One region of the Leclercia adecarboxylata genome, then DNA from elsewhere that is predicted to be linked to it. Evidence: predicted binding sites of a transcription regulator. Region 1 holds the regulator's gene; each other region holds the start of a gene.
What was found. Region 1 encodes PhoB, which activates phosphate uptake and scavenging genes when phosphate is short. Its sites were predicted from a motif close to CTGTCATAAAACTGNCNNAT; they were not measured.

Region 1 (10,370 bases):
CCAACCGCCGTCACCAGACAGGCCAGGAAGATCAGGATAGCCAGCATCATGCTTCCCGCGCCACCAAAGGTGTGCTGAACGTACGCATGCAGGATTGCCGCACCGTTAGCGCCCTGGTCAACCAGCACGCTGCTGTCGGAACCGAGACGGAACAGCGCCAGATAGAGCAGCGCCAGCCCTGCGCCCGCCATCAGGCCAGCCCAGACGGTGTAACGGGTCAGCAGACGCGCTTCGGTCACGCCGCGGGAACGCGCAGCGTTAACGATCACGATACCGAACGCCATCGCGCCCAGCGTATCCATGGTCAGATAGCCGTTCACAAATCCGTTAGAGAATGCCGCATTCTGGTACGCTTCGGTCGCGGAGCTCAGCGGGCCGGCAGGCCAGATAATCGCCGCAACAGCCAGTACCACCAGCGCCAGGATCTTCATTGGTGCCAGGAAGTTACCCACGGTATCCAGCAGCTTGCCCGGATAGAGCGACACCAGAATCACGATGGCGAAGTAAACCAGGCTGTAGATAAACAGCGGCAGCGGGCCGTCGCCGGTCAGCGGGGCAATCCCCACTTCGAAGGAGACGGTCGCGGTACGCGGCGTCGCGAACAGCGGGCCGATCGCCAGGTAGCAGACCACGGCCAGCATCACCCCGGCCACCTTGCCAATCGGCGCGCTGAGGCTGTCAACGCCGCCGCCAACTTTCGCCAGCGCAACGACGGTCAGTACCGGCAGACCTACGGCGGTAATTAAAAAGCCAATAGCCGCCGTCCAGACGTGTTCACCCGCCTGTAAGCCAACCATGGGAGGAAAGATGATGTTGCCAGCGCCAACGAACAGCGCAAATGTCATAAAGCCCAGCGCGATGATATCGCGCGATTTCAATTGATGGGTCATAAAACCTTACTGCCTGTGGATGTGGTGTTGAAAACGTTGAATTTTTCGCTATCCGTTGCGGAACAAAACAGCGGAAAAAATGTGCAACCTCAGCGGGAAATGCTTTCCTACCGGCGTGGAGAAGAATAGTTTTTCGATTTACCACGCAAATACAGTCTGTCCGACGATATCAGGGGGGCAATTTAAACGCTTATAACGTTTAAAGGCAATATGGGATCTGAAAACCAGAACAATATGCCAGCCTGAAAGATGAGCGTGGAACATTACACCATTTATAAGAAAAACTCATGGCTAATCATGCGAACAAAAAAGCAACAGGCGTATAAAATTTACCCGCGCTTCGGTTGACTGCAAAGCAAACAGGCCAGCATACGCTGGCCTGTGGCAATATCTGATTACAGTGACGCCGTCAGGCGCTGTTACTGGCAATTAAACGTTCCGGGATCACGAAGCTGAAACGCGTGCTCTTACCCGGCGTACTGACGATATCGAGACGGCTGTCGTGGTGATTGATGGCATGCTTAACAATCGCCAGCCCCAGGCCGCTGCCGCCCGTCTGCCGGGAACGCGCTTTATCCACCCGATAAAAACGCTCGGTCAGACGAGGAATATGCTCCGGACCGATCCCCGGGCCATTGTCCTCAACGCTGAACTCCGCCCCCGTGGGCACATGCTGCCAGCGCACGGTGATGTGGGTCCCGGCGGGGGTATGATTCACCGCGTTATAGACCAGGTTCGAGATCGCGCTGCGCAGCTCGTCGTTACTGCCGCGCACTTTCAGGGTGTTATCCACCTCGAAGGTAAGCTGGTGCTGCTGCTGGCTTAAGGTCTGCGCTTCGCGCTCTAACATCCGCAGCATCATCGGCACATCGATCGTTTCATTCAGCGCCAGGGTCGGAGCCGCCTCAATGCGCGAGAGGGTCAGCAACTGCTTCACCAGGCCTTCCATGCGTTGCGTCTGCTCGCGCATGGTCTGCAGCGCTTTTTCCCGCGGCGCACCCTCCAGGGTCTGCTCCTGCATCATCTCCAGATAGCCCTGCAGCACCGTCAGCGGGGTGCGTAATTCGTGGCTGACGTTGGCGAAGAAGTTGCGCCGCGCCCCTTCGAGCTGGTGCATTTGCGTCACGTCGCGCGCCACCATCAGCCACTGTTTGTCGCTGTAGGGCATCACGCGGATCTCCAGATGACGACCGTTGTTGAGCACCAGATTATGCGGGCGGGTGAAGTCGCGTTTTTTCAGATACTGCGTGAACTCCGGATAACGCAGCAGGTTGAGAATGTTTTGCCCGTTATCATCCGGCCAGCGCAGGCCCAGCAGCTGTTGTGCCAGACCGTTGCACCAGAACATTGTTCCCTCTTCGGTGGTGAGTATCACCGCATCCGGCAGCGATTCCGCGCCGCTGCGAAAGCGTTTGATCAGACTGCCCAGCTCACGACGGCGTTTTTTATTACGCATCTGCATCTGGTGCAGGCCATACAGAAGAGGTTCCCAGCTTCCGCTGCCGGGCGGCGGCGTCATACTTCTGTCAACCCACAGCCACCATGACAGGCGGAGCAAATTCCAGAAATGCCAGATCAGCAGTCCTGTGACCGCTGCCAGTAAAAACCAGGGTAAATAACCGATTAAGGCCCCGAGGATCAGGGCCGGGATACAGCAAAGTATCAGTTCAAAACAGAGCCTTTTCCATGACAGACGTTCCAGCACGCGTCACACTCCTGTCATTGTTCAGAAACGGGTGGAGAAACGATAACCCGTGCCGCGGACGGTCTGTACCATGCGATCGTGACCGCTGGTTTCGAGTGCCTTACGCAAACGGCGAATGTGAACATCCACCGTTCGATCTTCAACATAAACGTTAGTGCCCCAGACATTATTGAGCAACTGCTCGCGGCTGTAGACGCGCTCCGGGTGGGTCATGAAGAAGTGCAACAGTTTGAATTCGGTCGGCCCCATATCAAGAGGGTTTTCACCGGTCATCACGCGGTGCGAGGTAGGATCCAGGCTCAGGCCCTGCATTTCAATCACCTCTTCCACCGCCATCGGTGAAATACGTCGCATCACGGCCTTAATGCGTGCCACCAGCTCTTTCGGGGAGAAGGGTTTGGTGATGTAGTCATCCGCGCCGGTCTCCAGGCCACGAACGCGATCTTCCTCTTCGCCACGGGCGGTTAACATCATCACCGGGATATCGCGGGTTAGCGCTTCACGTTTGATATATTTGATGAATTGCAGACCAGAGCCGCCAGGCAACATCCAGTCAAGCAGGATCAGATCGGGCCAGGGTTCGTTGAGCTGATTCACCGCGCTGTCGTAATCTTCGGCTTCTATCGGTTGAAAGCCATTTTGTTCGAGCACGAAACAGACCATTTCGCGAATGGGTGCTTCATCTTCTACGACCAGAATACGTCTCGCCATACTTAGCCCTGTCTTATTGAGGTTACATGTTTGTAATACGGCGTCATTATGCGTCAGATTTATGACAGATTTATGAAAAACGTACCCGCTAATAATGGCAAGCCGTTGTTTTATGGCAGCCCCGATTGTAACGGTTATCTTCGTCACCCTGAAAGTTTATAATCCCGCTAACCTTTTTTTGCCACGGATCTGTTATGCGCATACTTCACACCTCGGACTGGCATCTGGGACAAAATTTTTACAGCAAAAGCCGCGCCGCCGAACATGAAGCGTTCCTCAACTGGCTGCTTGAGACTGCGCAATCACAGGACGTCGATGCCATCCTGGTGGCCGGGGATATCTTCGATACCGGCTCGCCGCCGAGCTATGCGCGCGAGCTCTATAACCGTTTCGTGGTGAACCTGCAAAAAACCGGCTGCCATCTGGTGATAGTAGCGGGCAACCATGATTCCGTCGCCACGTTGAATGAATCCCGTGAGATCCTGGCTTTTTTGAATACCACCGTGGTCGCCAGCGCCGGCCATGCTCCGCAAATATTGAACAGACGCGACGGCACGCCCGGGGCGGTGCTGTGCCCAATCCCCTTTTTACGTCCGCGCGACGTGGTGCAGAGCCAGGCGGGTCTGTCCGGGACAGAGAAACAGCAGCAGCTGTTAAAAGCCATCACCCACTATTATGACGATCAATATACCCAGGCCTGCGCCCTTCGCGGCGACAGCGTGCTGCCGATTATCGCGACCGGGCATCTCACCACCGTCGGGGCCAGTAAAAGTGACGCGGTACGTGACATCTATATCGGTACGCTGGATGCCTTTCCCGCCCAGCATTTCCCGGCGGCAGACTATATCGCCCTGGGCCACATCCACCGGGCGCAGATGATTGGCGGCTGCGAGCATATTCGCTACTGCGGCTCCCCTATTCCCCTCAGCTTTGATGAAACCGGCAAAAGCAAATGCGTGCATCTGGTGAGTTTCGACCAGGGTAAGCTTAGCGCCGTCGAATCACTTGAGGTGCCCATTACCCAGCCGCTGGCGGTGCTGAAGGGCGATCTGGCGGCCATTACCGCCCAGCTTGAGCAGTGGCGCGGCGTGGAACAAACGCCGCCCGTCTGGCTGGATATCGAACTCACCACCGATGAGTACCTGCACGACATGCAGCGCAAGATCCAGAACCTGACGGAAGATCTGCCGGTGGAGGTGCTGCTGGTGCGCCGCAGCCGCGAGCAGCGCGAAAAGAGCCTGGCCAGCAGCCTGCGGGAAACCCTCAGCGAGCTGCGGGTGGAGGAAGTTTTTGAGCGCCGCCTCGCACAGGAAACCCTGGATGATGCCCAGCGTGCCCGGCTCAACGAACTGTTCAGCCACACGCTCCACGCCCTCAGCAATGAGGAGGATGACGCATGAAAATTCTCAGCCTGCGCCTGAAAAACCTCAACTCCCTCAAGGGCGAATGGAAAATCGACTTTACCGCCGAGCCTTTCCTCAGCAATGGCCTGTTTGCCATTACCGGCCCGACCGGTGCGGGTAAAACCACCCTGCTGGACGCCATCTGCCTGGCGCTCTATCACGAGACGCCGCGCCTGAATACGGTCTCGCAGTCGCAAAACGACCTGATGACCCGCGACACCGCCGAGTGCCTCGCCGAAGTGGAGTTTGAAGTCAAAGGGATCGCCTATCGTGCCTTCTGGAGCCAGAACCGGGCGCGTAACCAGCCGGACGGCAATCTGCAGGTGCCCCGCGTGGAGCTGGCCCAGTGTGAAGATGGCAAAATTCTGGCGGATAAAGTAAAGGACAAGCTGGAGCTGGTCGCCTCCCTGACCGGGCTCGACTACGACCGCTTTACCCGCTCAATGCTCTTATCTCAGGGACAGTTCGCCGCCTTCCTGAACGCCAAACCGAAAGAGCGCGCCGAACTGCTGGAAGAGCTGACCGGCACGGAAATTTACGGCCAGATTTCCGCTATGGTATTTGAAAAACATAAAGCGGCGCGCAGCGAGCTGGAGAAACGTCAGGCCCAGGCAGCCGGGGTGGTGTTGCTCAGTGAAGAACAGCAGCAGCAGCTTCAGCAAGGTTTGCAGGTACTTACTGACGAAGAAGCGCAGCTGCTGGCCCAGCAGCAGGCGCAACAGAAAGATTTTCAATGGCTTACCCGCCACGATGAGCTTGTGCGTGAGCAACAGCAGTCGATGGCAGCCCAACAGCAGGCGCAGCAGGCTCTGACCGACGCCATGCCCGAGCTGGAAAAGCTGCATCTGGCCCAGCCTGCGGCCCAGCTGCGTCCGCAGTGGGAGCGGCAGCAGGAGCAGCTTGCCCTTCTGTCGCAAACCGAGCAGCAGATGCAGGAGGTGAATACTCGCTTACAGTCCAGAGTGGAGCTGCGCTCGCGCATTCGCAACGGGGCCCTGCGCGCGCGCGATGAGCTGCAAACCGAACTGAACGCGCTCACCCAGTGGCTCACCGAACACGATCGCTTCCGCCAGTGGAGTCAGGAGATTGCCGGCTGGCGGGCGCACTTTACCCAGCTCAACCGCGACAAAACGCAGATGGCGACCCTGACCCGGCGTCTGACGGAGTTACGCCAGAAGCTGGCCGGATTACCGGAAAGCACGCTGACGCTCAGCGCGGAACAGGCCGCCGCTGAGATGGCGCTCCAGACCCAGTCCCGCGGGGCACGCCAGCGCCTGACCACCCTGCATGCCCGCTATCAGCCCCTGCAGCAGCGGTTGCGCCAGAATGGCGAAAGCGTGCAAAAGGCGCAGGGTGAACTGGCAACACTGAACGAAACCCTGACGCTGCGCCGTCAGCAGTACAAAGAGAAAAACCAGCACTATCTCGATCTCAAAACCCTGTGTGAGCAGGAAGAGAAGATCAAAAAGCTGGAAAGCTACCGGGCGGAACTGGAAGCCGGGAAGCCCTGCCCGCTCTGCGGCTCCACCGGGCATCCGGCGATTGCCCAGTACCAGGCCTTAGTGCTCACCGAAAACCAGCGCCGTCGGGATGCGATGGAAAAAGAGGTCGCCGCTCTCAAAGAGGAAGGCCTGCTGGTGCTCGGACAGGTGAATGCGCTCAATACTCAGCTTCAGCGAGAAACAAGCGAAGCGCAGACCTTCTCGCAGGAAGAGCAAGCGCTCACTAAAGAGTGGCTGGCGGTGTGTGGTTCCCTGAACGTTAACCTGAATATTCAGGAAGATATCGCTCCCTGGCTGGCTGAACAGGAGCAGTACGAGCAGCAGCTCCACCAGCTTAGCCAGCGTCTGACCCTGCAAAGCCAGCTGAACGAAGAGGAAGCCCAGGAACAACTCTACCAGCAGCAGCTTCTAGCAACGCGCGCTGCGATGGAAAACACGCTTGATGCCCTGTCGCTGGCGGTGCCGGAAGACGGTACAGAGGCAGCCTGGCTTGCTGAACGCGAAAAAGAGTCTCTGGCCTGGCAGGAGCGGCAGTCGCAGCATAACGCTCTGCGGGATCGCATCACTGCCCTGGCACCGCTACTGGATACCCTGCCGGAAACGGATCTCACGGAAGCGGAAAGCACCATCCCGGATAACTGGCGCGAGATCCACACCGAGTGCGTCTCCCTGCAAAGCCAGCTCGCCACGCTGCAACAGCAGCACAAGCTGGAAAGCGAGCGCCTGCAACAATCCCGGGCGCAGTTTACCGCCGCGCTGGCCGCCAGCGTCTTCAGCGATCGGGAGGCGTTTCTCGCGGCCCTGCTGGATGCCGGGACGGTTCAGCGTCTGGAGCAGTTGAAACACAGCCTGGAGAATCAGATCCAGCAGACCACGGCGCTGCTCCAGCAGGCCGGTCAACGGCTGAACGAACATCTGGAACAGCGCCCGGCGGGCCTGACAACGCAAGCCCCGGTTCTGCACGAGCAGCTCCAGCAGCTGGCGCTGAAGCTGCGGGAAAACACCACCCGTCAGGGGGAGATCCGCCAGCAGCTTAAGCAGGACAGCGACAATCGTCAGCACCAGCAGACGTTGATGCAGCAGATCGAAGAGGCGGCCCGTCAGGCGGATGACTGGGGTTATCTGAACTCGCTGATCGGTTCCAAAGAGGGGGATCGCTTCCGCAAGTTCGCCCAGGGCTTAACCCTGGACAATCTGGTGTGGCTCGCCAACCAGCAGCTGACCCGCCTGCATGGCCGCTACCTGCTGCAGCGCAAAGCCAGCGACGCGCTGGAGCTGGAAGTGATGGACACCTGGCAGGCTGATGCGGTGCGTGACACCCGCACGCTCTCCGGCGGGGAAAGTTTCCTCGTGAGCCTGGCGCTGGCGCTGGCCCTCTCCGATCTGGTAAGCCACAAAACGCAGATTGACTCGCTGTTCCTCGATGAGGGCTTCGGCACGCTGGATAGCGAAACGCTGGATACCGCCCTGGATGCGCTGGATGCGCTGAACGCCAGCGGTAAAACCATCGGCGTGATCAGCCACGTGGAGGCGATGAAAGAGCGCATTCCGGTGCAGATCAAAGTGAAGAAGATCAACGGGCTGGGGTACAGCAGGCTGGATAAGGTGTTTGCGGTGGAGTAGTTAAGGATGGGTGCTATCTGTTCCCCTCACCCTAACCCTCTCCCCATAGGGGAGAGGGTTAGGGTGAGGGGAACAAGCCGCACCAATGGCACCATCAGTGCGGCCACAGCCAGGCCGCGCCGCGCACGCCGCTGGAGTCGCCGTGCACCGCTTTGCGGATCGGGGTTTCGCATTCGCCGCCAAACACCCACTGCTTCACCAGTTGCGGAACGGTGGTATAGAGACGGTCAACGTTACTCATGCCGCCGCCCAGCACGATCACATCCGGGTCGAGAATATTCACCACGTGCGCCAGCGACTTCGCCAGCCGCATCTCGTAACGGCTGAGCGCCAGTTCGGCCACGGCGTCCTGCTCCTCCACCAGCCGCATGATCTCATTGCCTTTCAGCGGATGGCCGCTCAGACGACGGTAGTCGGTGGCAAAACCGGTGCCGGAAATAAAGGTCTCGATGCAGCCCTGCTTGCCGCAGTAGCACGGCACTTCGGCGCGGTACTTCAGTTCATCTTCATCCATCCACGGTAGCGGGTTGTGCCCCCATTCGCCTGCCGTGCCGTTGCCGCCGATATGGGAGCGGCCGTTAAAGGCTACGCCTGCCCCGCAGCCGGTTCCGATGATCACCGCGAATACAGTCTGTGCGCCCGCCGCCGCGCCGTCGATGGCCTCGGAGACCGCCAGGCAGTTAGCGTCGTTCGCCAGCCGGACTTCGCGGTTCAGGCGCTGGCTTAAGTCGCGGTCGAAGGGCTGGCCGTTAAGCCAGGTCGAATTCGCGTTTTTCACCACCCCGGTATAGGGCGAAATCGACCCCGGAATGCCCATGCCAACCGTGCCGGTCTGGCCGGTGGCCTTTTCGGCCATCTCCACCAGGTGGGCGATGGTTTCAATGGTCTGCCGGTAGTCGTCACGCGGGGTGGGCAGGCGGTGGCGGAACAGCTGCTCCCCCTGCTCGCCAAGGGCGATGACTTCTGTTTTGGTGCCGCCGAGATCAATACCAATTCGCACAGGACGTTCCTCATTATTTTGATTATCAACAGAGTAGAAGCCTGCTACCCGATTAGCAATGCAAGCGATGCGACAATTCGCTATCATGCCCGCTGAATTAAACGACAAGACCGTGGAAATTATCATGCTGTGGTTCAAAAATTTGATGGTTTACCGTCTCAGCCGCGATATCGAACTGCGCGCAGACGAGATGGAAAAACAGTTAGACCTTTACGCATTTACCCCGTGTGGCAGCCAGGACATGGCCAAAACCGGATGGGTTCCGCCTATGGGATCACAGAGCGATGCGCTGACCCACACCACCAATGGTCAAATCATCATCTGCGCGCGTAAGGAAGAGAAGATCCTGCCGACGCCGGTGGTGAAGCAGGCGCTGGAAGCCAAAATTTTCAAGCTGGAAGCCGAACAGGGGCGGAAGCTGAAAAAAACGGAAAAAGATTCGCTGAAAGATGAAGTTCTGCACTCCCTGCTGCCGCGCGCCTTCAGCCGCTTCAGCCAGACGATGATGTGGATCGACACGGTAAACGGCCTGATTATGGTCGACTGTGCCAGCGCCAAAAAAGCAGAAGACACCCTGGCGCTGCTGCGTAAAAGCCTCGGCTCGCTGCCGGTGGTGCCGCTGACGATGGAAAATCCAATCGAGCTGACCCTCACCGAGTGGGTACGCGGCAACAACGTTCCGCAGGGGTTCCAGCTGCTGGACGAAGCCGAGCTGAAAGCGATTCTGGAAGATGGCGGCGTGATCCGCGCCAAGAAGCAGGAGCTGGTCAGCGACGAAATCGCCGTGCATATCGAAGCCGGCAAGCTGGTGACCAAGCTGGCCCTCGACTGGCAGCAGCGTATTCAGTTCATGATGTGTGACGATGGCTCAATCAAGCGCCTGAAGTTTTCCGATGAGCTGCGCGATCAGAACGACGATATCGACCGGGACGACTACGCCCAGCGCTTTGATGCTGACTTCATTCTGATGACGGGTGAACTGGCGGCGTTGATTAAAAGCGTGGTGGAAGGATTAGGCGGCGAAGCACAGCGCTGATGCTTAATGCCAGAAATCGGAGCCGGGTTAACCCGGCTCTTTTTTTTACAGATAACGACACAGGTAGGATGAAGGTTCAGCAACCTGCAGATGGAATTCGCTGTGGCCGGGTACGTTGAAAACATCACCCGGATTATAGATTTTCCACTCGGTTTCACCCGGCAATAACACCTTCAGTGAGCCGCTGACTACGGTCATCTCTTCAGGTTGCGCGGTCCCGAAGGCGTACTCCCCTTCTTCCATTACGCCGACACTGGCGCGGCCAGTAATGCTGCTGCTAAAACCGATGGACTTCACTTTACCGGAAAAGTATTCATTACTCTGAAGCATGGACTGGTCCTTATTGTCGTTGGTTGTCAATCCAATATAGGGGTGACACTCCATGCCTGTCACGCAAAATCATCAGACCAGCAATTCCGAGGCCAGCCGGGCCACCAGCACGTTTGACAGCAGCACCGGCACATCCAGATTTTTTTGCAGTAAATCGCGGTGATGCTGAT
Region 2 (10,370 bases), 1.1 Mb from region 1:
GATGGTTTTGATGATCGCCATAACCAGACGCAGGTCGCTCGCCGTTGGCTGACGCTTGGCGATAATGCGCACGCAGGCCTCATCGATAGCGACTTCCATCATGTTGACGTTTTTGTCGCCTTCCACCACGCGCTTCGCCAGCTCGCTGTCCTGGTTGTGCATCGCGGTGATCGCGTCAGAGAGCTGCTGCTCTACCATACCGCCCATGGTCATCACCTGGGTGCGGATACTTTCCAGCTCGGCGTTAAACTGGCCGGAAATGTGTTTATTAAGATTGAGATTATCCATTGCGCACTCCTGAATCAGCCGTAGCGTCCGGTGATGTAGTCTTCTGTTTGTTTCTTCGCAGGCTTGGTGAACAGGTCGTCCGTTTTACTGAACTCAATCAACTCGCCCAGGTACATAAATGCAGTGTGGTCGGAACAACGGGCAGCCTGCTGCATGTTGTGCGTCACGATCACCACGGTGTAATCCGCTTTCAGCTCGGTGATCAGCTCTTCGATACGCCCGGTGGAGATCGGGTCCAGCGCTGAGCACGGCTCATCCAGCAGCAACACTTCAGGACGGATAGCGATACCGCGCGCAATGCACAGACGCTGCTGCTGACCACCGGAGAGAGAGTACCCGCTCTGGTGAAGTTTATCTTTGGTTTCGTTCCATAATGCGGCCTTGGTCAATGCCCACTGCACGCGCTCATCCATATCGGCGCGGGAGAGCTTCTCAAACAGGCGCACACCAAAAGCGATGTTGTCATAAATGGACATCGGGAACGGCGTCGGTTTCTGGAACACCATACCCACTTTCGCGCGCAGCAGGGCGATATCCTGGGTATTGGTGAGAATGTTGTCGCCATCCAGCAGGATTTCGCCTTCGGCACGCTGCTCCGGATAGAGCGAATACATTTTGTTAAAGGTACGCAGCAGCGTGGACTTACCGCAGCCAGACGGACCGATAAACGCCGTTACCTGGTTTTTGGCAATATCCAGATTGATGTTCTTCAGGGCATGGAACTTACCGTAGTAAAAGTTCAGATCACGAACCGAAAGAATACCCGGGGCAGTATCAACCATACTCATTGACTCATTTCCTCATCCGGCGCCGCAGAGTGCCACGCCGTCAATAATTAACCGTGTTTCTTCTTCGCGAAAATAACGCGCGCCAGAATGTTCAGTAACAGTACGCACAGGGTAATAATCAGTACCCCGGCCCAGGCCAGTGACTGCCATTCGGCAAACGGGCTCATCGCAAATTTAAAGATCGTCACCGGCAGGTTGGCGATCGGCTGCATCATGTCCGTGCTCCAGAACTGGTTGGAGAGCGCGGTGAAGAGCAGCGGGGCCGTTTCACCGGCGATACGGGCAACGGCCAGCAGCACGCCTGTCAGGATCCCCGAGACGGAGGCTTTCAGGGTGATGGCAGAAATCATCTTCCACTTTGGCGTGCCCAGAGCGTAGGCCGCTTCACGCAGGCTGTCCGGCACCAGTTTCAGCATGTTCTCGGTGGTACGGATGACGATAGGCACCTGCAGCAGCGCCAGCGCAATCACGCCCGCCCAGCCGGAGAAATGTTCCATCTGCGCCACTACGATGGTGTAAACGAACAGGCCGACCACAATCGATGGGGCAGAGAGCAGGATGTCGTTGATAAAACGAATCACCTCCGCAATCCAGGATTTACGGCCGTACTCCGCCAGATAAATCCCCGCCATGATGCCAAGCGGCGTGCCGAAGACGGTCGCCCAGAGGATCAGCAGGCCGCTGCCCGCCAGGGCGTTAGCCAGACCGCCACCCGCCGTATTTGGCGGCGGCGTCATCTCGGTGAACAGCGCCAGGGACATACCGTCGATACCGCGCGTCACCGTGGAGAACAAAATCCAGATCAGCCAGAACAGACCAAATGCCATGGTTGCCATGGAGAGCGTCAGGGCGAGGCGGTTTTTCATGCGGCGTTTTGCCTGCATTTTGCGGCGGGATTCCGCCAGCGCCACGGTATTTTGCATTTCGAGCGTAGCCATCAGCGTGCCCCCTCATTTTTCGCCAGGCGCATGATCATCACTTTAGAGATCGCCAGAACGATGAAGGTGATAACAAACAGAATTAAGCCCAGTTCCATCAGCGCAGCAACGTGCAGGCCGGATTCCGCTTCGGCGAATTCGTTAGCCAGCGCAGAGGTGATGCTGTTACCCGGCATATAGAGCGAGGCGCTGTCGAGCTGGTAGGTATTACCGATGATAAAGGTCACCGCCATGGTTTCACCCAGCGCCCGACCCAGACCCAGCATAATGCCGCCGATCACCCCATTTTTGGTGAACGGCAGGACGATACGCCAGATAACTTCCCAGGTGGTGCAGCCGATACCGTAGGCCGACTCTTTCATCATCACCGGGGTCTGTTCAAAGACATCGCGCATAACCGCCGCAATGTACGGAATAATCATGATGGCGAGGATCACGCCTGCCGCCAGGATGCCGATACCGAAAGCCGGACCGGAGAACAGGGCGCCCACGAACGGGATAGCGGAAAGGACGTTGCCCACAGGCTCCTGGAAGTAGGTCGCAAACAGCGGGGCAAAAATAAACAGGCCCCACATGCCGTAAACGATACTTGGGATCGCCGCCAGCAGCTCAATGGCGATACCGAGCGGACGCTTCAGCCAGTTCGGCGCCAGTTCGGTCAGGAACAGGGCGATACCGAAGCTCACCGGCACTGCAATCAGCAGGGCGATAAACGAGGTGACCAGAGTGCCGTAGATCGGTACCAGCGCACCGTAGATATCGTTCGGCGCATCCCACTCTTTGGTCCACAGGAAGGAGAAACCAAATTTCTGGATGCTCGGCCAGGAGGAGAAAATCAGGGACACGATAATGCCACCCAGCAGCAATAGCACAATCAGCGCAGCCAGTTTTACCAGCGCGCTGAAAATCATGTCACCTTTTTTACCCGGAGGGTTAAATGCAGGCTTGGTTGCAGCCATAAATTACTCTTCTGTTTGAGACGTCTTACGAATATGCCCGGCGGCGCTGGCGCTTACCGGGCCTACAGTCGGAACCGTAGGGCGGGTTAGCGTTAGCGCCACCCGCCATCTTCGTCAAAAATATCCTGTTAGTACAGCGCTTTACCGCTGCTGTCTTTCACGTTGGTTTTCCATGCAGCACGAATCTGCTCAACCACGCTGTCCGGCAGGCTGGCGTAATCCAGGTCGTTAGCCTGTTTGCCGCCGTTTTTGTATGCCCAGTCGAAGAACTTCAGCACTTCAGCGCCCTGCTCTGGCTTCTTCTGATCTTTGTGGACCAGGATGAAGGTGGTAGAGGTGATTGGCCATGCGTCTTCGCCTTTCTGGTTCGTCAGATCCTGAGCGAAAGATTTGCTCCAGTCAGCGCCTTTGGCAGCGTTAGCAAAGTTCTCTTCGGTCGGGCTGACAGGTTTGCCGTCGGCAGAAACCAGTTTGGTGTAGGCCAGGTTGTTCTGCTTGGCGTAAGCGTATTCTACGTAGCCGATTGAGCCAGGCAGACGCTGTACGAACGCGGCGATACCGTCGTTACCTTTACCGCCCAGACCGGTTGGCCAGTTAACGGTAGAGCCAGAACCGACTTTGGATTTCCACTCTTCGTTCACTTTCGCCAGGTAGCTGGTGAAGACGAAGGAGGTACCGGAGCCGTCAGCACGACGAACCACAGCGATGTTCTGCGAAGGCAGTTTCACGCCCGGGTTCAGTTTAGTGATGGCTTCGTCATCCCATTTTTTGATTTTGCCGAGGTAGATATCACCCAGGGTTTTGCCATCGAGCACCAGTTCGCCGGACTTCAGGCCAGGGATATTCACCGCCAGCACAACACCACCGATAACGGTCGGGAACTGGAACAGGCCTTCCTGCGTCAGTTTTTCATCAGACAGCGGAGCGTCAGATGCGCCGAAATCAACGGTATTTGCGGTAATTTGTTTAACGCCACCGGAGGAGCCGATACCCTGGTAGTTCACCTTGTTACCAGTCTCTTTCTGGTAGGTATCAGCCCATTTGGCATACACCGGCGCAGGGAAGGTTGCACCAGCGCCAGTCAGGCTTGCCTCTGCAAACACAGAGAACGCGCTCATCGATAAGGTCGCGGCGACAACAGTTGCGACAGTGGTACGCATAACTTTCATAATGTCTCCTGCAAGATTTTCGTAAATCGTTGTTTAGTGGCTACGATGAGCAAAATAGGACAAAGAGGTGACAGATAAATGTACGAATTATGACAGTTTTATGACAGCGAGAATTTCGCTTTGGGAATATTAAAATAACTCTTTAATATCAGTATCTTGAGCATCATTATGACATTAAGATTTCAGAAAAATTTTCTTTCTGTGACACTGAAAAAGTTAGCTGAAGATGACAGTTTGTCATTAAAAAAGGCGGGATAAAGCGGATAAAAAAGCTCCACCCGAAGGTGGAGCCTGAAGGGATTACTCTACGGTCACGGACTTCGCCAGGTTACGCGGCTGGTCGACGTCGGTGCCTTTGATCAGCGCGACGTGGTAGGCCAGCAGCTGCAGCGGAACGGTATAGAAGATTGGCGCAATCACCTCTTCCACATGCGGCATCTCGATGATGTGCATGTTGTCGCTGCTGGTAAAGCCGGCATCGCTATCGGCGAAGACATACAGCACACCGCCACGGGCACGCACTTCTTCGATGTTGGACTTCAGTTTTTCCAGCAGTTCGTTATTCGGTGCCACAACAATAACCGGCATATCCGCGTCGATCAGCGCCAGCGGGCCGTGCTTCAGCTCGCCTGCCGCATAGGCTTCTGCGTGGATATAGGAGATCTCTTTGAGCTTCAGCGCGCCTTCCAGGGCAATCGGATACTGATCGCCACGTCCGAGGAACAGAGCGTGATGCTTGTCGGAGAAATCTTCCGCCAGAGCTTCAATGCGCTTGTCCTGGGAGAGCATCTGCTCAATACGGCTTGGCAGCGCCTGGAGACCATGAACGATGTCATGCTCAATCGCCGCATCCTGGCCTTTCAGACGGGCCAGTTTCGCCACCAGCATCAGCAGTACCGTCAGCTGGGTGGTGAACGCTTTGGTGGAGGCCACGCCGATTTCGGTGCCGGCTTTGGTCATCAGCGCCAGGTCGGATTCACGCACCAGCGAGGAGCCCGGCACGTTACAGATTGCCAGCGAGCCCAGATAACCCAGCTCTTTAGACAGACGCAGCGCCGCCAGGGTATCAGCCGTTTCGCCGGACTGGGACAGGGTGATCATCAGGCTGTTACGACGCACGGCCGATTTGCGATAGCGGAATTCGGAGGCGATCTCCACATCACAGGGTACGCCTGCCAGGGCTTCGAACCAGTAGCGGGAAACCATACCGGAGTTGTAGGAGGTGCCGCAGGCCACGATCTGAATGTGCTCAACGTTTGCCAGCATTTCGTTGGCGTTAGCGCCCAGCTCGCTCAGATCCACTTCACCGTGGCTGATGCGCCCGGTCAGGGTGTTTTTGATGGCGTTCGGCTGTTCGTAAATCTCTTTCTGCATGTAGTGACGGTAAGCGCCTTTGTCGCCCGCGTCGTACTGCAGGTTGGATTCGATATCCTGACGTTTTACCGGCGCGCCAGATTTATCAAAGATTTTAACGTCGCGACGGGTCACTTCCGCAATATCACCCTCTTCCATGAAGATGAAGCGACGGGTTACCGGCAGCAGCGCCAGCTGATCGGAAGCGATAAAGTTCTCACCCATCCCCAGACCAATCACCATCGGGCTGCCAGAGCGGGCTGCCAGCAGGGTGGACGGATCGCGGCTGTCCATGATCACGGTGCCGTAGGCGCCGCGAAGCTGTGGGATGGCGCGCAGGACGGCTTCACGCAGCGTACCGCCCTGCTCCAGCTCCCAGTGAACCAGGTGGGCGATCACTTCGGTGTCGGTTTCAGAGACGAAGGTATAACCACGCTCGGTAAGCGCTTCGCGCAGCGGTTCGTGGTTTTCAATGATGCCGTTATGCACCACCACAATGTGTTCAGAGACGTGCGGGTGCGCGTTGCCTTCCGAAGGTTCACCGTGGGTCGCCCAGCGGGTATGGGCAATGCCTGTACCACCGTGCAGCGGGTTCTCTTCTGCGGCCTGCGCCAGCATGTTTACTTTACCGAGACGACGCAGACGGGCCATATTCCCTTCGGCATCCACCACTGCCAGACCGGCAGAGTCATAACCACGGTACTCCAGACGACGTAACCCTTCGAGAAGGATTTCAGCAATATCACGCTGCGCGACTGCGCCAACAATTCCACACATAGTTAGATTTCCTGATTTTGGCATTATGCCATGCGTTGTCGCTGACCTGTTTTGCCCTTTTTACGGGCGCCCCGAGCCTTGTAGAGAGTGGGGTTATATTTTTAGTTACTGCCTTTGGGCGGGGGATTATGTTATCCCCTCAACCCTGTCTGCCTGATGCAGCTACGCCTTATCAGGCCTACAAAAATCTTACTTCTTCACCGGACGTTTCCAGCCCTGCTTGTGCACCTGCGGCACACGGCTGATCACCAGCTCGTTATCCGCCACATTGCGGGTGACGGTGGTCCCGGCGGCAATGGTGACCCCTTTACCGATGGTCACTGGCGCCACCAGCTGGGAATCTGAACCTACAAACACATCGTCACCGATGATGGTTTTAAACTTGTTTGCGCCATCGTAGTTACAGGTGATGGTACCCGCGCCAATATTGACGTTGTCGCCGATCTCCGCATCACCCAGATAGGTCAGGTGCCCGGCTTTGGAGCCTTTGCCCAGACGCGCTTTTTTCATTTCAACGAAGTTGCCGACGTGTGCGCCTTCCAGCAGCTCAGCGCCCGGACGCAGACGGGCAAAAGGCCCGATGGTGCAGGCGGCTTCCAGATGGGCATCTTCCACCACGCTGTACGGGCTGATTTCGCAGTCATCGCCAATCACGCTGTTTTTGATCACGCAACCAGTACCGATTTTGACGCGGTTACCCAGCGTTACGTTGCCTTCCAGAATAACGTTAGTATCGATTTCGACGTCGCGCCCGTGGTTAAGCACCCCACGCAGATCGAAACGCGACGGATCGCGCAGCATAACCCCAGCCAGCAGCAGTTTTTCAGCCTGCTCGGACTGGTAAATACGTTCAAGACGGGAAAGCTGGAGGCGGTTATTCACGCCGTCCGTTTCGCTGATGCGCGCCGGATGAACGGCAACGATCTCACGCCCTTCCTGATACGCCATCGCGATGATATCGGTGATGTAGAACTCGCCCTGGGCGTTGTTATTGTTCAACTGCGACAGCCAGCGCTTCATGTCTGCGCCGTTGGCGATCAGTATACCGGTGTTAATTTCCTGGATTTCACGCTGCGCATCGGTGGCATCTTTATGCTCGACAATGCCCGTCACTTTGCCGTTTTCACGCGTGATACGGCCATACCCGGACGGATCGTCCAGCTTGACGGTCAGCAGACCAATGCCGCCCTGCGGCTTCGCGGCACGCAGGCGAACCAGCGTCTCGACGGAGATCAGCGGCACGTCGCCGTAGAGCATCAGAATGTCTTCGTCGTCGGAGAAGAACGGGGCAGCCTGCTGCATGGCGTGGCCGGTACCCAGCTGTTCAGCCTGCAGCACCCAATTGAGCTTGTCATCACGCAGCGTCTGCTTCAGCAGATCGCCGCCGTGGCCGTAAACCAGATGCACCTGGCTCGCGCCCATTTCATTAGCGGCATCAATAACATGCTGCACCATCGCTTTCCCTGCCAGGGTGTGCAGCACTTTAGGAAGATCGGAATACATGCGGGTGCCTTTGCCTGCGGCAAGAATGACCACGCTCATTGCAGTGTTCAACATACACGTCCTGACTGTAATTTGAGTGAAAAGTAAAACCCTTTGGCGTTGAAAATTCTACATATTTTGCGCCATAAAATGGAGTGGTGGTAAAGCGCGCAATGTCGCCTGCTTCGGGCGTTATAAAGGTTCTTTTTACCGCAAATTAAGGGGCTTTGCCTGTGAAATATAGCCTCCTTTAGCGAAGTCTCCAGCCCTCACAACACGTTAGTGATTTTTTCGCTGCAGAAATAAAGCCTTCCGTAACCAAAACGCTGTTTTAATTATCGAAATGTGTGACGCGTAAAAAAGAAACACCGTTTTATTCTGATAATAATAGCGCTCAATTATTACTCAGGAGAATAAGATGAAGTCTACAATACCTCTGGCCCTGATGATGTGTAGCGCCTTTTCCGCGATGGCAACGGAACAACCGCATGTCTGGAAAGCCATTGCCTTTGGGCAATCAACGGATCTGAATTTTTCCTCGAACGTCCTGCCCGAAAAAATCGGCACTAACGATGTCACCATCGACGGGAAAAAGCTTTCCGTGCAGGAGAGCGCCGATCTGACAAAAGCCATTACCCTGGAAAGTCGGGGCGGCAAAATCGCCAACTCCCACGACGGATTAACCTTTTTCTATACCGAGTTACCTGCGAGCGAGAATTTCGTGTTGCAGGCCAATATTCGGGTCGACCAGTTTGGACCGGAGAACGGCGCAAAACCCGCCGCGCAGGAAGGCGCCGGGCTGCTGGTACGCGATGTCCTCGGCAACCCGCGTCAGGAGCCGCTGAAAACCGGCTATGAAGAGTTCCCGGCGGCATCGAACCAGGTGATGAACGCCATCATGACCCAGGATAAAAAAGATCATCAGCGGGTGAAGCTGCAGGCCATCACCCGGGAGGGGATCAGCCATCCCTGGGGAGATGCCGGGGCCGCGATTAAAAAACAGAGTTACAAGGAAGAGGTGGACCTGAGCCAGACACCAGAGTTTCGTCTCAAACTCCAGCGAACCGACGACGGGTTTATTACCGCCTGGGCTCCGCTGGACAGCGACGCCTGGGTCAGCAAGAGCGTGCCGCGCGCCGACCTGATTTCGGTGCAAAACAAGGATCACTATTACGTCGGCTTCTTTGCGTCCCGCAATGCCAAAATTACGGTGACTAACGCCTCGCTGACCACCACCAGCGCCCATACCGTGCCTTCCGCGCCCTGGCAGGCAGAGCCGCTGCCGGTCGTGGTGCAGCTGGCGTCCGGCACCGTGAGTACTTCGTCAGATTATCTGCTGCAGGCCCGGGCCAATGAGGACGGGGTATTCAGCGTAAGACAAAACGAAGTGGTGATCGGTAATGAGAAAGCGGTGAAAGCGGGTGAGATGTATACCCTGCCAGCCCGCGTCGAGCAGACCAGCACCTTTACGCTGACCTTCACCCCTGCTGACGGAAAATCCGTAAATCAGCAACTTACCGTGGAACGCGTTGCGGACAGAGATACGGCGCTGCTGTACGTCGCCCCGGAAGGAAAAGCAGATGCGAAAGGCACAGCCGATGCGCCACTGGATCTCGCCACCGCCATCACGCTGGTGGCACCCGGCGGCAAACTGATGCTAAAAAGCGGCGATTACCCGCGCAGCGAAATCCCGCTCTCTGCCAGCGGCACCCACGACAAGCTCAAAACGCTGGAGGCTGACGGGAAAGTGGTGATCCACGGTCTGCTGCTGGATGCCAGCTACTGGCATATCAAGGGTATCGACGTCACCGGGAAAAGCCTGCGCGTCCAGGGCAGCCATAACCTGATCGAGCGCGTCACGGCATACCGCAATGACGACACCGGGATCCAGATCTCCTCTCCGGAGAAGATCGGCCGGCCACTATGGGCGAGCTACAACCGGGTCGTGGATTCCGAATCTTATGCCAATGAGGATCCCGGCAAGATTAACGCCGATGGCTTTGCGGTGAAGATGCGGGTCGGGGAAGGTAACCGGCTGGAGCATTGCTATGCCCACGATAATATCGACGACGGTTTTGATCTGTTCAACAAGATTGAAGATGGCGCAAACGGCGTGGTGGTGATCGAGAACTCGGTGGCCAGCAATAACACCAGTAACGGCTTTAAGCTCGGCGGGGAAGGGCAGCCGGTGGCGCACCAGATCCGCAACAGCAAAGCCACGGGCAATCACCTGGACGGTTTCACCGATAACTTTAACCCCGGCAAGCTGGTGGTGGAGAACAACATCGCTGTGGATAACCAGCGCTTCAACTATATCTTCCGCCCGAGCCCGTACGGAGATGTCTCAACCCAGGGAATCTTTACCGGCAACCTGTCGATTCGTAATAAGCCAGGCGAGTATGACGATGCGGTGGTGGGAACCGTTGATAACACCAACTACTTTATTGCGAAGGGTAAAAGCGTGAACAGTGACGGGAAGGAACTGGATAAAACGCAGGTAAAAATGTAATCGCCAGAGAGGCGCTTCGCTTATCACACTACGGTAAGCGTGGCGCCACCCGGCATATCAGCACTTAGTTATTGAACGTACCGAAAGAGACGTTCATGTTGCTGAAA
Region 3 (10,370 bases), 2.5 Mb from region 1:
CAGGGCAGGCGATCCGAAAGCCAGCGCCAGAGCCTGTTGTCGCTTAAGCCAAAGCAGGCGGGCATAAAGAGCGCGTCACATGTTTCGCCGAGCGGCCTGAGGGCGTCGTACAGCAGCGACCATCTCTCCTCGTTATCCAGAAAACGGGCGATGTTCACCGCGCGAAACTCGCTCGGGTTATCGCGCAGGACATCCAGTTCGGGCAGCTCAATCTCGGCCGCCTCGGCGTTAACGCCCTGGCGACACAGCGATGCCGCCGCAAGATGTGCCTGAAAATCAAGAAAACCGCTGATGCCCACCACCCGCACGCGCGCGGCATTAAAGGGGGCAACGGGCACCTCTTCAGGGCTGAGCCAGGCAGAGCGCAGTTTGCCAAGCGGCGTGACCCGCTGATGATTTTGCCTGGCGCTCCCCTGCAGACGCGCGCCGCACTCCGCCAGCAGCGCTTCGGTTTCCAGCGCCAGGCGGTCAATATGCTGCGCACCGGTCAGATGATAAGGGTGCTCCGGCGGCAGTTTATCGCGGCACCTTTCGTCCACCAGATCCAGCGAGCCCGAGGAGAAGTGCAGGGCGCTCTGGCCCCGGGTGATAATGGCGCAGCGCAGCCCCTGCTTCGTGAGTTTGATGCCGCAGAGCAAGCCCGCCAGCCCGCCGCCGACAATCACCGTATCAAATTTCATCCTGTTGCTCCTTCTCAAGACCGCAAAGCCCCTGGTAGACCCAGCGGGTAAACTCGGTTTCGCGCAGGGCATCGCCCCAGGCGACGGGCTGAATGCCTTTCCAGCGTTCATTCAGAAAAGCGCTGAGCTGATCCAGCGACTGGGTGGCGGTAGTGGTGTTAAAACGCTGCAACAACCCGGCGGCACGACAGGCGCAGAGTTCGCCCTGGCAGGTGCCCATGCCCACGCGGGTGCGGCGACGGAGATCGAGCAGGCTATTGACCGTCAGGTTCTCCACCGCGTACTGCACTTCACCGGCGGTAACGGCTTCACATTCGCAGACCAGACTGCGGCTAAGCCGCCCTTCACCCAGCCAGGCCGGCGTCCTGTCGCCATGGCGATAGACGGCCGACCCGCGCAGCGGGGCAGGGAGGGAGATGATCTTTTGCAGCGTTTTCTCGGTGGGCTGCCGCGATCCGGGCAGCGGTTGTTCTGCGGTGACGCACGGCTGGCTATTGCCCAGCTTGCGGCAGACGGCATCGGTCGCAAGCTGGGCCATCAGACGGTAGGTCATCAGCTTGCCGCCGGTAATGGTAATGAACCCCTCCATGCCGTCGCGCTCAGCGTGATCGAGAAGCACGATGCCCCGGCTAACGTTACGTCCGCTCGGATCGTTATCGCTGGCGACCAGCGGACGTACTCCGGCATAGGCACGGAGAATGCGGGTCTGCGCCATCACCGGGGCCAGTTTTTCCCCTTCGCGCAGCAGGATATCCACCTCTTCGGCGGTCACGCGATTGTCATCAATCTGGCTGTAGTCGACGTGGGTCGAGGTCGTCCCGATTAACGAAATGGTATCGCCGGGGACGAGGATATCGGCATCGGACGGTTTGCGGCAGCGGTTGATCACGTGGTTATTAATACGGTGGTCGAGGATCAGCAGCGAGCCTTTTGCCGGGAACATGCGAACCGACAGGTCGGCGTATTCCGCGATGCGCTGTCCCCAGATCCCAGCGGCATTAACGACCACGGAGGCAAACAGCTCGCTCTGTTCGTTGTATTGCGCGTTAAACAGCCGCACGCCACAGATGCGATCGCCTTCGCGGATAAGCCCGGTGACGTCGTGTCCGGTCAGAATGCGCGCGCCATGCTCGCGGGCGTCCAGCATATTGGCGGCCGTCAGGCGAAAAGGATCAACCGTACCGTCAGGCACTTTCACCGCCCCCGTCAGAGCCGGGTTGACCGAGGGCTCAATGCGGCGCGCGAGGGCCGGGTCGATGGCCTCGGCCACAATCCCCGCCGCCCGGCAGGCGGTAATAAAGGTCGACTGAAAGGCGAGATCGTCTTCGGGAAGGGTGATAAACAGACCGTCGGTCGGTTCGATGCAGTGGCGGGCGATGCGCCGCAGGATCTGATTTTCGGCAATACACTCGCGTGCGGATTCACCGTCGGTAACCGCATACCGCGCGCCGCTGTGCAGCAGACCGTGGTTACGACCGGTTGCGCCTGTCGCAATATCATGGCGCTCCAGAAGCGTGACGCTCAGGCCGCGAAGGGCGCAATCGCGTGCGATCCCGGCACCCGTTGCACCACCGCCAATGATAATCACATCGCTGTAACCTGGATCGTGAATTGTCATTGTCATCCCTCAGTGTTCGTTTTTTATCATTTAGCCACATGAAAACTGTGGTTTGTTTGATTTCGAACACAAACGAGCGAAATTCGAAACTGAAACAGTGTTTTGTGCGCCTTTTTGCGCATTTTGTCATATTTCTGTAACAATCTGTGCGTTGATTCACAGTAACAATCACCGTGATTTCTTAACATCCCCGCCTCTGGAATTCAGGTGCGAGCCACCTGCTCATTCACTTCAAGGCCACGGAGGCTGTCATGCTCAGTATCTTCAAACCTGCGCCGCACAGGGCGCGTCTGCCTGAGGCAGAAATAGATCCGCTCTACCGCCGTCTGCGTTGGCAAATTTTCCTGGGGATCTTCTTCGGGTACGCGGCGTACTACCTTGTACGTAAAAACTTTGCGCTCGCCATGCCGTATCTGGTGGAGCAGGGCTTCTCCCGTGGCGATCTCGGCTTCGCGCTGTCGGGGATCTCTATCGCCTACGGGTTTTCCAAATTCATTATGGGCTCCGTGTCGGATCGCTCGAATCCGCGCGTGTTCCTGCCCGCCGGTCTGATCCTGGCGGCAGCGGTGATGCTGTTTATGGGCTTTGTTCCCTGGGCAACCTCCAGCATTGCCATCATGTTCGTCCTGCTGTTCCTCTGCGGCTGGTTCCAGGGCATGGGGTGGCCGCCATGCGGACGCACCATGGTGCACTGGTGGTCGCAAAAAGAGCGTGGCGGCATTGTGTCGGTGTGGAACTGCGCCCATAACGTGGGTGGCGGTATTCCGCCTCTGCTGTTCCTGCTGGGGATGGCCTGGTTCAACGACTGGCACGCTGCGCTCTATATGCCTGCCTTCGGCGCCATCGTGGTGGCGATTATCGCTTTCGCTCTGATGCGCGACACGCCGCAGTCCTGTGGCCTGCCGCCGATTGAAGAGTACAAAAACGACTACCCGGATGATTACAGCGAGCAGCATGAAGAAGAGCTGACCGCAAAACAGATCTTCATGAAGTACGTGCTGCCTAACAAACTGCTGTGGTACATCGCGGTGGCGAACGTCTTCGTCTACCTGCTGCGTTACGGGATCCTCGACTGGTCACCGACCTACCTGAAAGAGGTGAAGCACTTCGCACTGGATAAATCGTCCTGGGCCTATTTCCTGTATGAATACGCCGGTATTCCCGGCACGCTGATTTGCGGCTGGATGTCGGACAAAGTGTTTAAAGGCAACCGTGGCGCAACGGGGGTGTTCTTCATGACCCTGGTGACCATCGCGACCGTTGTCTACTGGCTCAACCCGCCGGGTAATCCGGGTGTGGATATGGCCTGTATGATCGTTATCGGCTTCCTGATTTATGGTCCGGTTATGCTGATTGGTCTGCACGCTCTTGAACTGGCACCGAAAAAAGCGGCGGGGACGGCGGCAGGCTTTACCGGTCTGTTCGGCTACCTCGGCGGCTCTGTCGCAGCGAGCGCGATTGTCGGCTATACCGTTGACTTCTTCGGCTGGGACGGCGGCTTTATGGTGATGATTGGCGGGAGCGTGCTGGCGGTACTGCTGCTGATTGTGGTCATGATCGGTGAAAAACGTCACCACGCGGAAGTGCAGGCGCGTCGTCAATAAGGTGCAGGTTTATGGCTGGATAACCAGGTGGCGGCTTCGCCTGACCCGGCCTGTGAACTGCGGTTTTGTAGGTCGGGTAAGCGAAGCGCCACCCGACACAATCACATCTCGATCTCAATATCCCCTTTTGCCCGGCAGCAGCAGGGCAAAATTTCCCCTTCGTTGATAAAGGCCAGCGGTTCGGTGACCCAGTCAACCTGACCGGCAACCAGACGACAGCGGCAGGAGCCGCAGTAGCCTTCGCGGCACTGGTATTCAACGGCAATCTGATGGGATTCCAGCGCAATAAGCAGGGAGGGGTGCTCTTCCTGGCACAGAACTTCTGTGCCAGAAAGACGAAGCGTCACGCGGCTCATCAGAGCTGGAAATCGCTCAAATCGTCGGTGTTAACTTCAGAGTCAATCTGACCGACAAGGTAGGAGCTCACTTCCACTTCCTGCGGCGCAACCTGGACGTTATCGGACACCAGCCAGGTGTTGATCCACGGGATCGGGTTGGAGCGGGTCTGGAACGGCAGGTCGAGACCGACCGCCTGCATACGGATGTTGGTGATGTACTCCACGTACTGGCAGAGAATATCTTTGTTCAGGCCGATCATGGAGCCGCCCTGGAACAGATATTCCGCCCACTCTTTCTCCTGCTGGGCCGCCTGGACAAACAGGTCATAGCTCTCCTGTTTGCACTCTTCAGCAATCTCGGCCATCTCCGGATCGTCCACGCCGCTGCGCAGCAGGTTCAGCATATGCTGGGTGCCTGTCAGGTGCAGGGCTTCATCGCGGGCGATGAGGCGAATGATTTTGGCATTGCCTTCCATCAGCTCGCGTTCCGCGAAGGCGAAGGAGCAGGCGAAGCTGACGTAGAAGCGGATCGCTTCCAGCGCGTTCACGCTCATCAGGCACAGGTAGAGTTTTTTCTTCAGCTCACGCAGGTTCACGGTGACGGTTTTGCCGTTCACGCTGTGGGTGCCTTCACCCAGCAGATGCCAGTAGCTGGTCATCTCGATCAGGTCGTCATAGAAGTGGGAAATGCCTTCCGCGCGCTTCAGGATCTGGTCGTTGGTGACGATATCATCGAAGACAATCGCCGGATCGTTGACGATGTTACGGATGATATGGGTGTAGGAGCGGGAGTGGATCGTCTCGGAGAACGCCCAGGTCTCAACCCAGGTTTCCAGCTCCGGGATGGAGATCAGCGGCAGCAGGGCCACGTTCGGGCTGCGCCCCTGGATGGAATCCAGCAGGGTCTGATACTTCAGGTTGCTGAGGAAGATGTGCTTTTCGTGATCCGGCAGGGCCTGGAAGTCGATACGGTCGCGGGAAACGTCAACTTCTTCCGGACGCCAGAAGAAAGAGAGTTGCTTTTCGATCAGCTTTTCGAAGATGTCATATTTTTGCTGATCGTAGCGCGCCACGTTGACCGGCTGGCCGAAGAACATCGGCTCTTTGAGCTGGTCGTTTTTCGTCTGTGAAAAGGTGGTGTATGCCATTGAAGTGAGTCCTGTTGAAATTGTATTGCCCGGCGGCACTGCGTTTGCCGGGCCTACAAAACCGTAGGCCGGGTAAGCGTAGCGCCACCCGGCATTAACATTAAATCTTACATGCGCCGCTTTCGCAGCCGTCATCCTGAATAGATGGGACCAGATCGTCCTGCGCATCTTCCGCACCGTCGCGGGTGTTTTGATAGTACAGGGTTTTCACGCCAAATTTGTAGGCGGTGAGCAGGTCTTTCAGCAGCTGCTGCATCGGCACTTTCCCTGACGGGAAGCGTGACGGATCGTAGTTGGTGTTCGCAGAGATCGACTGGTCGATAAACTTCTGCATGATACCCACCAGCTGCAGGTAGCCGTCGTTATTTGGCATCTCCCACAGCAGCTCGTAGTTGTTTTTCAGCAGCTCGTAGTCCGGCACCACCTGGCGCAGGATCCCGTCTTTCGACGCTTTGATGCTGACATGACCGCGCGGCGGCTCAATACCGTTGGTAGCGTTGGAGATCTGCGAAGAGGTCTCGGACGGCATCAGGGCAGAGAGCGTGGAGTTACGCAGGCCGTGAGTCTTGATGGATTCGCGAAGCGCTTCCCAGTCAAGATGCAGCGGCTCATTGGCGATCGCATCCAGGTCTTTCTTGTAGGTGTCGATCGGCAGAATGCCTTTGGCGTAGGTGGTTTCGTTGAACCACGGGCAGGCACCCTGTTCGATGGCCAGCTCGTTGGAGGCTTTCAGCAGGTAGTACTGAATGGCTTCGAAGGTCTGGTGCGTCAGGTTGTTAGCGCTGCCGTCGGAGTAGCGTTTGCCGTTTTTCGCCAGCCAGTAAGCGTAGTTAATCACGCCAATACCCAGCGTACGACGACCCATCGCACCGCGTTTTGCTGCCGGGATAGGGTAATCCTGATAATCCAGCAGCGCATCCAGAGCACGTACCGCCAGCACCGCCAGCTCTTCCAGCTCGTCGAGGCTGTTGATTGCACCCAGGTTAAACGCGGAGAGCGTACAGAGGGCGATTTCGCCGTTTTCGTCGTTAACATCTTCCAGCGGTTTGGTCGGCAGGGCGATCTCCAGACACAGGTTGGACTGGCGCACTGGCGCTACCACCGGATCGAACGGGCTGTGGGTGTTGCAGTGGTCGACGTTCTGGATGTAGATACGGCCGGTAGAGGCACGTTCCTGCATCATCAGCGAGAACAGCTCAACCGCTTTCACGCGCTGCTTACGGATGCTGTCGTCGTTTTCGTACTGCACGTACAGACGCTCGAATTCGTCCTGATCGGCGAAGAAGGCGTCGTACAGGCCCGGGACGTCGGACGGGCTGAACAGGGTGATGTCACCGCCTTTCAGCAGACGGGTGTACATCAGCTTGTTGATCTGCACGCCGTAGTCCATGTGGCGCACGCGGTTGCCTTCCACGCCACGGTTGTTTTTCAGTACCAGCAGGCTTTCGACTTCCAGATGCCACATCGGGTAGAACAGGGTGGCCGCACCACCGCGCACGCCGCCCTGAGAGCAGGATTTCACCGCGGTCTGGAAGTGTTTGTAGAACGGGATACAGCCGGTGTGGAACGCTTCACCGCCGCGAATTGGGCTGCCCAGGGCACGAATACGACCGGCGTTGATGCCGATACCGGCACGCTGGGAAACGTATTTCACAATGGCGCTGGAGGTAGCGTTGATGGAATCCAGGCTGTCGCCGCACTCGATCAGCACGCAGGAGCTGAACTGGCGGGTTGGGGTGCGCACGCCAGACATGATCGGCGTTGGCAGAGAAATTTTAAAGGTGGAAACGGCATCGTAGAAACGCTTCACGTATTCCAGACGGGTTTCACGCGGGTAGTTAGAGAACAGGCAGGCCGCCACCAGAATGTAGAGGAACTGGGCGCTCTCGTAGATTTCGCCGGTCACGCGGTTCTGGACCAGGTATTTACCTTCCAGTTGCTTCACCGCGGCGTAGGAGAAGTTCATATCACGCCAGTGATCGATAAACCCGTCCATCTGCCTGAACTCTTCTTCCGTGTAGTCTTCCAGCAGATGCATGTCGTACTTGCCGAGCTCAACCATCTTCACCACATGATCGAACAGCGCTGGCGGCTCAAACTGGCCGTAGGCTTTTTTACGCAGGTGGAAAATCGCCAGACGGGCAGCGAGGTACTGATAATCCGGTGCTTCGCGGGAGATGAGATCCGCCGCGGCTTTGATAATGGTTTCGTGGATATCAGACGTTTTGATGCCGTCATAGAACTGGATATGGGAGCGCAGTTCAACCTGAGAAATCGATACGTTATTCAGCCCTTCTGCTGCCCAGTCGAGAACTCGATGGATTTTGTCCAGATTGATACGCTCGGTAGCACCGTCGCGCTTTGTCACCAGCAGACTCTGATTCATGTGGGTTTTTACCTGTCCGTGAAAAATGAAAATATCCCCTGCTTATCCACAGGCCTCTGTGGATAAATACTATATATAGGGGTTTTACGATAAGGATAACGCTAGATGGTGAGTATTCTAGTAAGGATTCTTTTCAGCACAAGAGTTGATTTTGAGGTTAAATTCAGGTTGCCAAAGCGTGATAAAGGCTAAGTCCACGAACCATAAGGCCTGGACGAGATGTCAATATTCAGCAAAAAAAAACGAAAATTTGATCGAGTGCTGATTTCTTCAACGCATGGCCAAGATTGCGCAACCTTTGCTGCGCAATCTTTATAAGAAATCTGAATGACGTTAGTCGTTTTTGGCGGTTGTGTGCAACATATAGTTAACATCCACGCCGGGTGCCAGTTTGAACTTGTCGGTGAGCGGATTGTAGTGCAGGCCGGTCATGTGCTGCTCTTTCAGCCAGGTGCCGTCGACCCAGCTCAGCAGTTCCGCCGGCTTGATGAATTTTTTCACGTCGTGAGTGCCTTTTGGCACCATCCGCAGCACATACTCTGCGCCGACTACCGCCATCAGCCACGCCTTGCCGTTGCGGTTGATGGTGGAGAAGAACACCTGGCCGCCCGGTTTCACCAGCGCCGCACAGGCTTTTACCACCGATTGCGGGTCGGGAACGTGCTCCAGCATCTCCATGCAGGTGACGACGTCATACTGCTGGGCGTGCTCCGCCGCGTGGGCTTCCACCGTTTCCTGCACGTACTCCACCTGAATACCGCTTTCCAGCGCGTGCAGACGTGCCACCTGCAGCGGCTCAAAGCCCATATCCAGTCCGGTTACCGTGGCGCCTTCTCGCGCCATGCTCTCGGCCAGGATGCCGCCGCCGCAGCCCACATCGAGCACCTTTTTACCGAACAGGCCGCCGGAACGCTCCGCGATATAGCCCAGGCGCAGGGGGTTAATGCGGTGCAACGGTTTGAACTCACCTTCAAGATCCCACCAGCGTGAGGCCACGGCTTCAAATTTGGCGATCTCTTCGTGGTCGACGTTTTGAGCCACCGGGGATTTTTCCGCATTCATGGACGCTTTTACTCCGTAATTTAAAGACGAGGAAGTATATCAGGATAACAAAGCAAATTAGTTTAAACCTAAGCGGGTGTGTTATAATTTCCGACCTTTGAATCCGGGATACAGTAGAGGGATAGCGGTTAGATGAGCGACCTTGCGAGAGAAATTACACCGGTTAACATCGAGGAAGAGCTGAAGAGCTCCTATCTGGATTATGCGATGTCGGTCATTGTTGGCCGAGCGCTGCCGGATGTCCGCGATGGACTTAAGCCGGTACACCGTCGCGTACTATACGCCATGAACGTATTGGGCAATGACTGGAATAAAGCGTACAAAAAATCTGCCCGTGTCGTTGGTGACGTAATCGGTAAATACCATCCTCATGGTGATTCCGCGGTGTACGACACCATCGTCCGTATGGCGCAGCCATTCTCGCTGCGTTACATGCTGGTTGATGGTCAGGGTAACTTCGGTTCTATCGACGGCGACTCCGCTGCGGCAATGCGTTATACGGAAATCCGCCTGGCGAAGATTGCCCATGAGCTGATGGCCGATCTGGAAAAAGAGACGGTAGATTTTGTCGACAACTATGACGGCACGGAAAAAATTCCTGACGTTATGCCGACGAAGATCCCTAACCTGCTGGTAAACGGTTCGTCCGGTATCGCCGTAGGTATGGCGACCAACATTCCACCGCACAACATCACTGAAGTGATCAACGGCTGCCTGGCCTATATCGACGATGAAGACATCAGCATTGAAGGGCTGATGGAACACATCCCGGGCCCGGACTTCCCGACTGCAGCGATTATCAATGGCCGTCGCGGTATCGAAGAAGCGTACCGTACCGGTCGCGGCAAGATCTATATTCGTGCCCGCGCCGAAGTCGAAGCGGATGCCAAAACTGGCCGTGAGACCATTATCGTCCACGAAATTCCGTATCAGGTGAACAAAGCGCGCCTGATCGAGAAGATTGCCGAGCTGGTTAAAGAGAAACGTATTGAAGGTATCAGCGCGCTGCGTGATGAGTCTGATAAAGACGGCATGCGTATCGTGATTGAAATCAAACGCGACGCGGTAGGGGAAGTGGTTCTGAACAACCTCTACTCCCTGACTCAGCTTCAGGTCTCCTTCGGTATCAACATGGTGGCACTGCACCATGGTCAGCCGAAGATCATGAACCTGAAAGACATTCTGAGCGCGTTCGTGCGTCACCGCCGTGAAGTGGTGACCCGTCGTACCATTTTCGAACTGCGTAAAGCCCGCGATCGTGCACACATCCTCGAAGCGCTGGCCGTCGCGCTGGCGAACATCGACCCGATCATCGAACTGATCCGTCGTGCGCCAACGCCTGCCGAAGCGAAAGCGGGCCTGATCGCCAAACCGTGGGATCTGGGCAACGTTTCCTCCATGCTGGAACGTGCCGGTGACGATGCCGCGCGTCCTGAGTGGCTGGAGCCGCAGTACGGTATTCGCGATGGCAAATACTGGCTGACCGAACAGCAGGCACAGGCGATTCTGGATCTGCGTCTGCAGAAACTGACTG

Region 2: pstS (phosphate ABC transporter substrate-binding protein PstS) is a predicted target of PhoB. The motif match lies at 4,230-4,249, and genes of this name have one in related genera.
Region 3: glpT (glycerol-3-phosphate transporter) is a predicted target of PhoB. The motif match lies at 2,422-2,441, and genes of this name have one in related genera.

Annotation. Positions count from the first base shown of each region.
Region 1 is NZ_CP040889.1:3,109,582-3,119,951, reverse strand. Features, by position in the region: gene brnQ (branched-chain amino acid transporter carrier protein BrnQ) at 1-890, opposite strand, end outside; gene phoR (phosphate regulon sensor histidine kinase PhoR) at 1,300-2,595, opposite strand; gene phoB (phosphate response regulator transcription factor PhoB) at 2,617-3,306, opposite strand; gene sbcD (exonuclease subunit SbcD) at 3,501-4,706, shown strand; gene sbcC (exonuclease subunit SbcC) at 4,703-7,834, shown strand; gene mak (fructokinase) at 7,929-8,834, opposite strand; gene rdgC (recombination-associated protein RdgC) at 8,959-9,870, shown strand; gene ppnP (pyrimidine/purine nucleoside phosphorylase) at 9,916-10,200, opposite strand; gene FHN83_RS16605 (AroM family protein) at 10,273-10,370, opposite strand, start outside.
Region 2 is NZ_CP040889.1:2,050,056-2,060,425, reverse strand. Features, by position in the region: gene phoU (phosphate signaling complex protein PhoU) at 1-288, opposite strand, end outside; gene pstB (phosphate ABC transporter ATP-binding protein PstB) at 303-1,076, opposite strand; gene pstA (phosphate ABC transporter permease PstA) at 1,124-2,014, opposite strand; gene pstC (phosphate ABC transporter permease PstC) at 2,014-2,973, opposite strand; gene pstS (phosphate ABC transporter substrate-binding protein PstS) at 3,102-4,142, opposite strand; gene glmS (glutamine--fructose-6-phosphate transaminase (isomerizing)) at 4,443-6,272, opposite strand; gene glmU (bifunctional UDP-N-acetylglucosamine diphosphorylase/glucosamine-1-phosphate N-acetyltransferase GlmU) at 6,462-7,829, opposite strand; gene FHN83_RS11605 (right-handed parallel beta-helix repeat-containing protein) at 8,173-10,263, shown strand.
Region 3 is NZ_CP040889.1:449,032-459,401, reverse strand. Features, by position in the region: gene glpB (glycerol-3-phosphate dehydrogenase subunit GlpB) at 1-680, opposite strand, end outside; gene glpA (anaerobic glycerol-3-phosphate dehydrogenase subunit A) at 670-2,298, opposite strand; gene glpT (glycerol-3-phosphate transporter) at 2,550-3,902, shown strand; gene yfaE (class I ribonucleotide reductase maintenance protein YfaE) at 4,004-4,258, opposite strand; gene nrdB (class Ia ribonucleoside-diphosphate reductase subunit beta) at 4,258-5,388, opposite strand; gene nrdA (class 1a ribonucleoside-diphosphate reductase subunit alpha) at 5,489-7,774, opposite strand; gene ubiG (bifunctional 2-polyprenyl-6-hydroxyphenol methylase/3-demethylubiquinol 3-O-methyltransferase UbiG) at 8,108-8,836, opposite strand; gene gyrA (DNA topoisomerase (ATP-hydrolyzing) subunit A) at 8,969-10,370, shown strand, end outside.